Regions from separate parts of the Comamonas sp. 14P8.1.4 genome, predicted to be linked through region 2. Evidence: predicted binding sites of a transcription regulator. Region 2 holds the regulator's gene; the other holds the start of a gene.
What was found. Region 2 encodes HrcA, which represses chaperone genes, less so after heat shock. Its sites were predicted from a motif close to TTAGCACTCNNNNNNNNNGAGTGCTAA; they were not measured.

Region 1 (5,746 bases), on a different contig from region 2:
TTACGAATGGAGCGTTGCAGGTGCCGTCGTCGCTTGCTGCATGGCCATTGCGGCATCGTCGTACACCCTCAAAAACCTGGGTATGCCGCAAACCAGCGTCGTTCAGGTCCTGATTGTCAGCGTTGTTTTTTTCCCTCTGGGCGTGCGGCTGCGCCTGATGGCTCCAGTCGCCACGCTGGTGGGGCTGATCATCACCATCTCAGGCCCACTGATTCTGAACAGCCCCGAACACTTGCAGCAGCACTGGGTACTGAGCGCCGTGGCATGGGTGACTTTTGTGCTCTCTGGCGTCACGGCCTACTACCGAGAAAAAGGTCTGCGTGAGCAATTTTTGCTGCGCCGCCTGCTCAACTGGGAAGCCAGCCATGACCCACTGACAGACCTGCCCAACCGGCGCATGTTCCACGAGCATCTCGAACGGTGCATGCGCCTGGCCCGCCGCGAGCACAAGCATTTGTTTCTGGTCATTTTTGATATTGACCATTTCAAGCTCTACAACGACCGCTACGGCCACCAGGCCGGCGACCAGGTGCTGCGAGAGTTTGCCAAGCTGCTGCGCCAGCTGGCCCAGCGACCAATGGATTTGCCCGTACGCCTGGGCGGTGAAGAGTTCGCTCTGGCCATCTACGACATGCCACCAGACATCCTGCCCCAGCACCTGGAGCACTTGCGCACCGCCTTGCACACCCTGAACCTGCCGCACGAAGCCTCTCCGACAGCCACACACCTGACGGCCAGCATGGGGGGCACCAATATTGCGCTGCATGACACGCAAGACAGCGTCTTTCAGCGCGCTGACAGACTGCTCTACCAAGCCAAGCGCCAAGGGCGCGACCAGGCCTGTTTTCAGGTTCTGCACCACCACGTAGCGCCAATGGCCACGGAAGGTGTGTCGGCTTAAGCGGCAGCACAGAACAACGCTACCGCTCGGCGGGTTGCCATCGCGGTCCTGCGGCCCGGTGCAAGCAATGCAAGACAGGCCGCTGTCAGAGTCAGGCCACATCCAGCAGCCCAATGGCACGGCAGGCGCCAGTATGATGTTGCGTCCTCCCCCGCACAGCCCGCCACACCGCCCATGTCACGCTTGTCCGCGCCAGAGCACCCCACCAGCAGGTCCGTTGCCATGCAGGTCCGTACCGACCAGCTGCAACTCCTGTTCCGACAGTCCTTTCTGGCCACACTTGGCAGCGTGGGCGGGGCACTGGTGCTCTCCTGGCTGCAGCACGACCTTGGCAACCACCAGGTCATCAAGCCGTGGCTCATCACACTCTTTCTGGCCGGCACGATTCGCCTGGCTCTGTTCTGGGCGTACAGCCGCAGTGCCACCGAGCACCGTACACCGGCCCGCTGGGAAGGCGTGTATTGGGTCACCCTGGTGTTCATCGCCGGGGTCTGGGGTATTGGCGCTTTTCTGCTCATGTCCCGCGACAACCTGCTGTCGCAAGTCATCACCCTCTTTTTTGCGGTCGGCATGGCCGGCAGCGCAATTTCTGCCTACGCGGCCTATCGCTCCATGACGCTGGTCGCCGTGGCGCTGGTGCTGCTGCCCACAACGCTGTGGCTGCTCACCGAACCAGGCACCGAGCAGCGCCTGCTGGCCTTGACCACCCTGACGTTCTCCGCCTTCGTCGTGCGCACGACGCGTGAGCTTTCGGGCGCCATGCAGTCACTCCTGCGCCTGCGCCGTGAGTTGGAGATTCAGCACCGCATCGCCAGCGACGCTGCCCGCACCGACGAGTTGACCGGGTTAAACAACCTGCGCGCTTTCAAAGAGCAGGCCGATACCATGTTCGCCTACACCCGGCGCTACGGTTTGCCGCTGAGCGCCCTGTTGGTGGACATCGACCACTTCAAACAGATCAACGATACCCACGGCCACGCTGCGGGAGACCGGGTACTGCAAGCCGTGGTGCAACGGATCAAGACCGCGTTGCGCGAAGCGGACCTGTGCGGCCGGCTCGGTGGCGAGGAATTTGGCGTGCTGCTTGCCGGCACAGATAGCCACGATGCGCTGCAGCTGGCAGAAAAGCTGCGCTTGGCCGTACAAGCCACCGTGGTGCCCGTGAATGGCACGACACTGCATGTCACCATCAGCGTTGGCGTAGCCGAAGCGGATGCAACCTGCCCCGACACCACCGCCCTGCTGGCCCAGGCCGATGCGGCCATGTACCACGCCAAATCCAACGGCCGCAACCGGGTACACAGCAGCGCGGCCCAAGCCTCACAGGCGATGGCGCCGCACCAAGCATCCATGGATGAGCAGGAAGCCTGCGAGCACGAACTCCGATGAATGCGCATGGCAACCAGTGCGCCAGAGGGTCCTTGTTGCTTTTGACCTTGCGACCAACCAATCTGGCTGAGCCCACAAAGCCTGCGGGCATCACCCGTCTGGCACCCTCCAGCCTGGCGCCTAGCCTGCTCACCGCCATCTGGCATGCACAGGCCCCAAGCCAACGAAAGTGCAGCGCCCTGGCTCGGTGACTTTGCGCAATGACCAAGTGACGCCTCAACGTCAAATTCGCGACATTTCACCCCCGTAGCAACGCCTTGGCTTAAAACCCGCCTCTTGAAACTGGAAATTTTTACCTTATTATTAGCACTCGATGGGGTTGAGTGCTAACAGCCTTGCCCCACACCAGTTAAAGACATCCTGTTGCTACAGGATTCCGGACCTAACCACCTGTTGATTGATATCTAGGAGATGTTATGAACCTGCGTCCTTTGCACGACCGCGTGATCGTCAAGCGCCTTGAGAACGAAACCAAGACCGCTTCGGGCATCTATATCCCCGACAACGCTGCTGAGAAGCCTGACCAAGGCGAAGTGCTGGCTGTGGGCCCTGGCAAGCGCAACGACAAGGGCGAACAAATCGCTCTGAACGTGAAGGTTGGCGACCGCGTGCTGTTCGGCAAGTACTCCGGCCAGACCGTCAAGATCGACGGCAACGAACTGCTGGTGATGAAGGAAGACGACCTGTTTGCGGTTGTTGAGAAGTAATTCCCTGCGGCGATTACCTCTTTCTTTCAAGACATTGAATTTCATAGCTGCTAGTGCTTTATTGACAAGGCCTAGCAGCCGATTTGAACCTAATTTCTAGGAGCCAAAAATGGCAGCTAAAGACGTAGTATTCGGCGGTGAAGCACGTGCACGCATGGTTGAAGGCGTGAACATCTTGGCCAACGCGGTCAAGGTAACTCTGGGCCCTAAGGGTCGCAACGTAGTGCTGGAGCGCTCGTTCGGTGCCCCTACCGTGACCAAGGACGGTGTGTCCGTGGCCAAGGAAGTGGAACTGAAGGACAAGCTGCAAAACATGGGCGCTCAGCTCGTGAAGGAAGTAGCTTCCAAGACCAACGACATCGCTGGTGACGGCACCACAACCGCTACCGTGCTGGCCCAAGCCATCGTGCGCGAAGGCTCCAAGTACGTAGCCGCTGGTCTGAACCCCATGGACCTGAAGCGCGGCATCGACAAGGCTGTGATTGCTCTGGTTGAGCAACTGAAGGCCCAATCGAAGGCCACTACCACTTCCAAGGAAATCGCCCAAGTGGGTTCGATCTCCGCTAACTCCGACGAATCCGTGGGCAGCATCATTGCTGAAGCCATGGACAAGGTGGGCAAGGAAGGCGTGATCACTGTGGAAGAAGGCAAGTCCCTGTCCAACGAGTTGGACGTTGTGGAAGGCATGCAATTCGACCGCGGTTACCTGTCGCCCTACTTCATCAACAACCCCGAAAAGCAAGCTGCGATTCTGGACAACCCCTTCGTGCTGCTGTTCGACAAGAAGATCAGCAACATCCGCGACCTGCTGCCTACCCTGGAGCAAGTTGCCAAGGCTGGCCGTCCCCTGCTGATCATTGCTGAAGATGTCGAAGGCGAAGCCCTGGCAACTTTGGTGGTGAACACCATCCGCGGCATCCTGAAGGTGGTGGCTGTGAAGGCTCCTGGCTTCGGCGACCGTCGCAAGGCCATGCTGGAAGACATCGCCATTCTGACTGGCGGCAAGGTCATCGCTGAAGAAGTGGGCCTGACTCTGGACAAGGTCACTCTGGAAGACCTGGGCCAAGCCCAACGCGTTGAAATCGGCAAGGAAAACACCACCATCATCGACGGTGCTGGCGCTGCTGACGAAATCGAAGCCCGCGTGAAGCAAATCCGCGCTCAGATCGAAGAAGCGACTTCCGACTACGACCGTGAAAAGCTGCAAGAGCGCGTGGCCAAGCTGGCCGGCGGTGTTGCCGTGATCAAGGTAGGCGCTGCCACCGAAGTCGAAATGAAGGAAAAGAAGGCCCGCGTGGAAGACGCCCTGCACGCTACCCGCGCTGCTGTGGAAGAAGGCATCGTGGCTGGTGGTGGCGTGGCACTGCTGCGCGCTAAGCAAGCCGTGGGCGAGCTGAAGACTGGCAACGTCGAGCAAGACGCCGGTATCAAGCTGGTGCTGGCTGCGGTAGAAGCGCCTCTGCGCGAAATCGTGTCCAACGCCGGTGGCGAGCCTTCGGTGGTCGTGAACGAAGTGTTGAAGGGCAAGGGCAACTTTGGCTTCAACGCTGCCAACGACACCTACGGCGACATGCTGGAAATGGGTATCTTGGATCCTACCAAGGTGACTCGTACTGCACTGCAGAACGCCGCTTCCGTGGCTTCGCTGCTGCTGACTACTGAGTGCATGATCGCTGACGCTCCTAAGGCTGAAGCAGCTGGTGCCCCTGACATGGGTGGCATGGGCGGTATGGGCGGTATGGGCGGTATGGGCATGTAATTGCCAAGCCGCTACACCGAAGCTGCAAAGCTTCGGTGGCTGCACACCAACAAAAAGGCCGCATAAGCGGCCTTTTTGTTTGATGGATCAAAATCCGGATAAAAACAGCTACTAGCGCTTATCCCATCAGCGATAGTAGCTCTTATTTTTAGTTACCGTTGACCGGTGATTCTGCCAAGCGCTGCATGAGTGCTACCGTCGATGGATCAACGCCTGCCCAATCGTGGCTTTGCTGGCGCTGGCGCAGCGTTTGGGCCAGCTGCTTGCCCAGCTCTACGCCCCACTGGTCAAAGCTGTTGATACCCCACACGGCCCCCGAAACAAACACCCGGTGTTCATACAGCGCAATCAAAGCCCCCAACGATGCAGGGTCCAGCGCCTGCAGCAGTAAAAACGTGCTGGGGCGATTGCCAGGGCAGTCACGTTCCACGCCTTCACCACTGCGGCCAAGCATCAATGCCTGGGCCTGCGCAATCGCATTGATCACCAGACTTTGGTGGTGCGCCCCCAAATACTTGCCGCCATCGCGCAGGGCAATGAACTCCACCGGAATCACATCTTGGCCCTGGTGCAGCATCTGGAAAAATGCATGCTGGCCGTTGGTACCCGGCTCGCCCCAGACAATCGGTGCGGTGGCAACATCCAGTGCCACACCGTCTCGCGTCACGCGCTTGCCATTGCTCTCCATCTCCAGCTGCTGCAAATAGGCGGTCAAACGGCGCAAACCATGGCTGTACGGCGCAATGCAACGGCTGTCAAAACCACAGAAGTTGCGGTTCCAGACATCCAGCAGCCCCAAGCGCATGGGTAAGTTTTGCGCATCCGGCGCGGTCGCGAAGTGGACATCCATCTCGTGCGCACCTTGCAGCATGTTGCGAAACTGCTGAGCACCTATCGCAATGGCAATCGGCAGACCAATCGCCGACCACAGGGAAAAACGACCACCGACCCAGTCCCAGAAACCCAGTGTGCGCGAGATGCCAAACTGGG
Region 2 (5,746 bases):
ACTGGAACACCAGCGTCATCTGGTTGGTCGGGGCCTTGAGCAGCGCTTTGACGTAGCTTTGCAGCTGGGCGCCACGCAGGTTGCTGGTGTCGATGACATGCGCGTATTCGCGGATATCACCCAGCAACTCGCGCTCGCGTTCAATGATCTGCACCAGATCCTGGCGGCCATCAATCCCTTCGGATTGCGACAAGGGGTGGCGGCGGCGGGTTTCCGAAAAGCGCCGCACCAGCGTGCTGGTGGAGGCATCCAGAAACACCACATGCAGGTGCAGGCCTGAGACCTTCAGGCGTTGCAGCTTCTCCAACTCACGGGGCAGGTTGGGCAGACTGGCGGCGCTGCGGGCGTCGATGGCGATGGCCACACGCTTGCCGTGGTGCACGTGCTGCAGGCGCACGAAATTTTCGAGCAGCTCAGGCGGCAAGTTGTCCACGCAGTAATAACCGGCATCTTCCAGTGCATGCAGGGCCACGGATTTGCCGGAGCCGGACATGCCTGTGATCAGCACAATTTCCAAATCTGTCATCGAGGGCCTTTGGGTGGGGTCAAGTCATCGTGGCGGCTTGCAGCATCTCGCGTGCATGGGCCATGGTGGTGTCCGAGATTTTTTCACCGCCCAGCATGCGGGCAATCTCACGCTCGCGCTGCTGTGTGTTGGTTGGAGCCACCGTGCTGGTGGTGCCCGTCTTGTCGCGCTTTTTGGCGACGACGTAGTGCTGGTCGGCACAGGCAGCGACTTTGGGCAGGTGGGTGACAGCCAGCACCTGGCGGTCTTTGCCCAAGGCGCGCATCAGTTTGCCGACGGTTTCGGCCACAGCCCCGCCCACGCCGGAGTCCACCTCGTCAAAAATCAGAGTGCCTGCATGGCCCAGCTCGCTGGTGGTGACGGCAATCGCCAGCGACAGGCGTGAGAGTTCACCACCAGAGGCCACTTTGCCAATCGGTTTGGGGGTGGCGCCGGGGTGGCCCGCGACGAGAAACTGCACGCTGTCCATGCCATGGGGGCTGGGTTCGCTCAGCTTGTCCAGCTGAACTTCAAACTTGCCGCCTTGCATGCCTAGGCCCTGCATGGCCTGGGTGATGGCGCGCGAAAGCTTGGGCGCCGCTTTGGCGCGCTGCTGCGAGAGGGTGCGCGCCGCAGCGTGGTAGGCCTCTTGGGTGTGCTGCTCGTGGCGGCGCAAGCGGTCAATGTCGACCACGGCATCCAGGGCACGCAGTTCATCGCGCCAAGATTGCAGCAGGGCAGGCAGCTCTTCGGGCGTGCGCTTGTAGCGGCGGGCCAGCTGCATCCACAGCGACAGGCGCTCATCCAGCTCGGCCAGCTTTTCCGGATCCAGTTCGGTACGGCGCAAATAGATTTGCAGCGAGTGCTGGGCATCATTGATCTGCGCAAGGCTGGAAGCCAAAACGTCAGCAATCGCTTGAAATTCGGGCTCTAGGTGCTCTTTGTCTTGAAGCAGATCCTGCGCACGGCCCAGGGGGCTGCTAATCCCTGCTTCATCGTCTTCCAGCAGAAACAGCGCGCCTTGGGCGGTTTCAAGCAGGGCTTGGGCGTGCGAGTGGCGGGTGTGCTGAGTGTTCAGCTCTTCCCACTCATCGGCACCTGGGCTGAGCTTTTCCAGCTCGCCAATTTGCCACTGCAGGCGCTCACGCTCGCGCTGCAAGCTGTCTTGCGCGGCGATGGCATGTTCCAGGTCTTTGGCGGCAGCGCGCCACACCAGCCAATGCTGGCGCAAGGCCTGGGTGGTGACGTTGGCGTAACCGTCCAGCAACTCCCGCACAGCTTCTGCGCGCGTCAGGCTTTGCCAAGCGTGCTGGCCGTGAATGTCCAGCAGGGCTTCGCCCAGGCTGCGCAACTGGGTCGCGGTGGCGGGCGCACCGTTGATCCAGGCGCGGCTGCGGCCCTGGCTGTCGATCACGCGGCGCAGCAGAAGGGTCTCTTCCTGCGCAAAACCGCCATCTTCCAGCCAGCTGTGCAGGTGTGCAGGGGCATCAAACTCGGCGCTGATATCGGCTTGCGATGCGCCTTCGCGTACCACACCGGCATCGGCACGGCTGCCCAGCACCAGTTGCAGGGCATCAATCAGAATGGATTTGCCAGCACCGGTCTCGCCAGTCAGCACGGTAAAGCCTGCGTGCAAGTCCAGGTCCAGCTGCTGGACGATGACAAAGTCGCGCAAGGCAATGCGTTTGAGCGCCATTTCTCAATAGCCCCCTTCGTTCCAGCCCAGCTTTTTGCGCAGTGTAGCGAAGTAGTTCCAGCCCACGGGGTGCAAAAAGCGAACGCTGTGCTCCGAGCGGCGCACATAGATGCGATCGCCGTGCAACAGCGATGCGAGCGACTGCATGTCAAAGTTGGCGCTGATATCGCGGCCACTGACCACTTCCATCATGACCTCTGCCTGATCTGATAGCACGATGGGACGGTTGGATAGGGTGTGCGGCGCAATGGGCGCCATCAGCCACGCGGGGATGGAGGGGTGCATCAGGGGGCCGCCGACGGACAAGGTGTATGCCGTGGAGCCTGTGGGCGTGGCCACAATCAAGCCGTCAGCCCGCTGGTTGGAGACAAAGCGGCCATCCACTTCCACGCGCAGCTCGACCATTCCGGAGGTGCTACCGCGGTTGACCACGACATCGTTCATGGCCAGCGCTTCAAAAACGGTAGTGCCCTGGCGCACGACGCTGGCGTGCATCAGGGGACGTGATTCTTGCTCATATTCGCCCTGCAGCATGGGCAGCAGTGCTTGTGGGTAATCGTCCAGTGGAATATCGGTCACAAAACCCAGTCGGCCTTGGTTAATGCCGATCAATGGAGTGCCATATTTGGCCAGTTGCCGCGCAATACCCAGCATGGTGCCGTCACCGCCCACCACAATCCCCAGGTCGCAGTGTTGACCGAGCCCATCCACATCCATGGCGGGGAAGCGGCTGTGCAAACCGGTGTGCGCAGCGGTCTCGGCCTCGAGCACGACTTCGCAGCCCTGCAGTTGCAGAAAATCTGCAATATCTTGAAGGACTTGGCGGGACTGATCGGTAGCAGGGCCGGAGGTGGTGGAAGATTGGTATTTACCCACCAGTGCTACATGGCGAAACTTGGACGTCATACCGGAAATTACATCATTAAAATCAAAGCATGCTCGATGAACGTGCCAAGTTATTGTTGAAAGCGCTGGTCGAGCGCTATATCTCGGACGGCCAGCCAGTGGGGTCGCGGACTTTGTCGCGCGCTTCTGGACTGGAATTGTCGCCTGCGACCATTCGCAATGTCATGTCTGACCTGGAGGAGCTGGGGCTGATTGTCAGTCCCCATACTTCTGCGGGGCGCATCCCTACAGCGCGTGGCTATCGATTGTTTGTGGACACCATGCTGACGGTGCAAAACAGTGGCCTGGTGGCCCCCGAATTGGCGGCGGAACAGCCCCAAAAGGTGATCGCCAATGCGGCGCAGCTGTTGTCGAATATGTCGCAGTTCGTCGGTGTGGTCATGGCGCCACGCCGCAGCTCGGTGTTCAAACACTTGGAGTTTGTGAAGCTTTCTGAGCGCCGTGTGCTGGTGATCATCGTCTCGCCGCAGGGTGACGTGCAAAACCGCGTGATCTTCACGGATGTGGAGCTGTCTTCATCCCAACTGGTGGAGGCTGCCAACTTCCTCAATGCGCATTACGCAGGACTCGATATTGAGCAGGTGCGCGAACGAATTCAGCAAGAAGTGGAGCAGTTGCGCGGCGAAGTCGCACAGCTGATGCAGGCGGCGGTGAGTTTGAGTGCAGAGGCCATGTCTCCGCAATTGCAAGAGCAGGTGATCATTTCAGGCGAGCGCAATTTGCTGTCCGTCAGCGATTTCTCCAGTGACATGGGCAATTTGCGTCGTGCGTTTGACCTGTTCGAGCAAAAAACCCAGATTTTGCGGTTGCTGGATTTCTCGAGCAAAGCCGATGGAGTACGTATCTACATTGGTGGAGAGAGCCAGGTTGTACCTTTTGAAGAGCTGTCAGTGGTTAGCGCACCCTACGAAGTGGATGGTCAAGTGGTGGGAACTTTGGGGGTCATTGGCCCCACGCGCATGCACTATGACAAGATGATTCAAATTGTGGACATAACGTCCAAGTTGGTCAGCAATGCGTTGAGCCACCAGCGCTAGCCGCTACAATAAGCAGGTTTTGCAGGGTTCGTATGAATCCGCAGAATGCGGCCGGGGCGTTAGCTCAGTTGGTTAGAGCAGAGGACTCATAATCCTTTGGTCGTCGGTTCAAGTCCGCCACGCCCTACCAATACACATAAAGAAAGCCTGCTATGTTTTACGTAGCAGGCTTTTTGTTTTTTGTGCTCATGTAGCCACTGTGTAGCCAAATTTGGCGAGTTTATTGGCTCAAGTTGTTATCGGGGGGCGCTGATAGACTTGTGCCTCACTGTGACTTTTTAGGGGCAGCAATGGGTATCTTTGAAATCTTCAGCGCAGCTAAAGCAAAAATTCTTAAGCCTAGAGATTCCAGCCTGTTGCCTAAGGGTGATGTGTCCTTTCGCCAAGGACGCGTAGGTATTGCTTCCGTAAAAAGTCTTGGTTTTACGGGCCGGGCGGAATGCTCCCCCTCTGGAGAGTGGTTGATAGGATGGCATGGCGGGTCAGTGGATGCGCATAAGAACCATAGTGGGTCATATGTACTCATCAATCTCCACGAGAACGCCCTGTATGTGATGCAAGGTAGCTGTTTGCCTGCGCAGTGCTATGTAGCAGACAACGGAATTTTTGTTGTGCTGGATAGAGCGAAGGGTAGCAGTGTCACTGGTGAACTCTATGTTTTTTCGAAATATGGAGCGCTGTTGGCTACTAAGAGCGTGCAAGCGAATTTCTACAACGCTGCAATCTCTGATGATGCTTCATTTGTGCTATCCCAAACATGTAATTCCAAGGTTAAGGAGGATGCGTCGCAACTGAGTGTGATTCATGTTCCAAGCAATACCCAACTGTTTTCCGTGCACCCTTCTACGGGTTGGGCTGATGGGTATGTGTTTGACTTAACTGGCTCTACTTTTGGTGTGGTCTTGAAAGAGCTTGGGACTTTTTTTTACGACGCTGAAGGGCAATTTCTTGATGCCGAAAAATTCAAGTTAGCAAAGCGAGGTAGCCCTAGTTATGCAGTGCTACTCAATGAATGTGCGGAACTACTGAATGAATCTGAGTTGACTTCGGAAAAAGCATTGCAAGTGCTGGATACTGTAGAAAAAGCTCTTGTTGCAGGGGCCGCCGATGACAACTCATATGGGGCGGTTGCGTACAAATACAGAGGGCAAGCTTTGCAGCACATGGGGCGAGTTAGTGAGGCTATTGAGGCATTTGAAAAGGCGTTAGCCATGAACCCGAAGATAGGCGTTAAGCGCTCTCTACAAGCACTCAGAAAGTCTCAAGAGAGCTAGTAATAGCGTTGGCAAAGGTTCAGTGTCAGATTAGCTACAGTGTTCTCGGCAACTGCATGATGGTGCTTCAAACGCCGATAAGTTTTCCAATGCATCCCCTTTGGCTTTGGCCCCTCGCCATGTGCAATCCCCGGCATCCAGCCTAACCGGCGGCGTATCTTCTCCGCATGAATGATGGCTTTGTCAAACTCGCTGGCGTGTTGGATGGGGTAATGCAATCTTGCGCACTTGCGGCAAACAAAGACAGCACCACCATAAAGAATGGCGCATCGTTTGTCGCATCGTGGGCATAGCCACCAGTGGCGCAGTCCTCCTAGGTGGCAGTGTG

Region 1: groES (co-chaperone GroES) is a predicted target of HrcA. The motif match lies at 2,594-2,620, and genes of this name have one in related genera.

Annotation. Positions count from the first base shown of each region.
Region 1 covers NZ_JBYOKN010000001.1:353,216-358,961, reverse strand. The annotation lists gene AC27VO_RS01655 (GGDEF domain-containing protein) at 1-901, shown strand, start outside; gene AC27VO_RS01650 (GGDEF domain-containing protein) at 1,124-2,290, shown strand; gene groES (co-chaperone GroES) at 2,707-2,997, shown strand; gene groL (chaperonin GroEL) at 3,107-4,756, shown strand; gene pgi (glucose-6-phosphate isomerase) at 4,905-5,746, opposite strand, start outside.
Region 2 covers NZ_JBYOKN010000007.1:116,841-122,586, forward strand. The annotation lists gene rapZ (RNase adapter RapZ) at 1-526, opposite strand, end outside; gene recN (DNA repair protein RecN) at 546-2,201, opposite strand; gene AC27VO_RS12310 (NAD kinase) at 2,205-3,107, opposite strand; gene hrcA (heat-inducible transcriptional repressor HrcA) at 3,137-4,144, shown strand; tRNA gene AC27VO_RS12320 (tRNA-Ile) at 4,198-4,274, shown strand; gene AC27VO_RS12325 (tetratricopeptide repeat protein) at 4,435-5,418, shown strand; partial or broken gene AC27VO_RS12330 (hypothetical protein) at 5,415-5,746, opposite strand, start outside.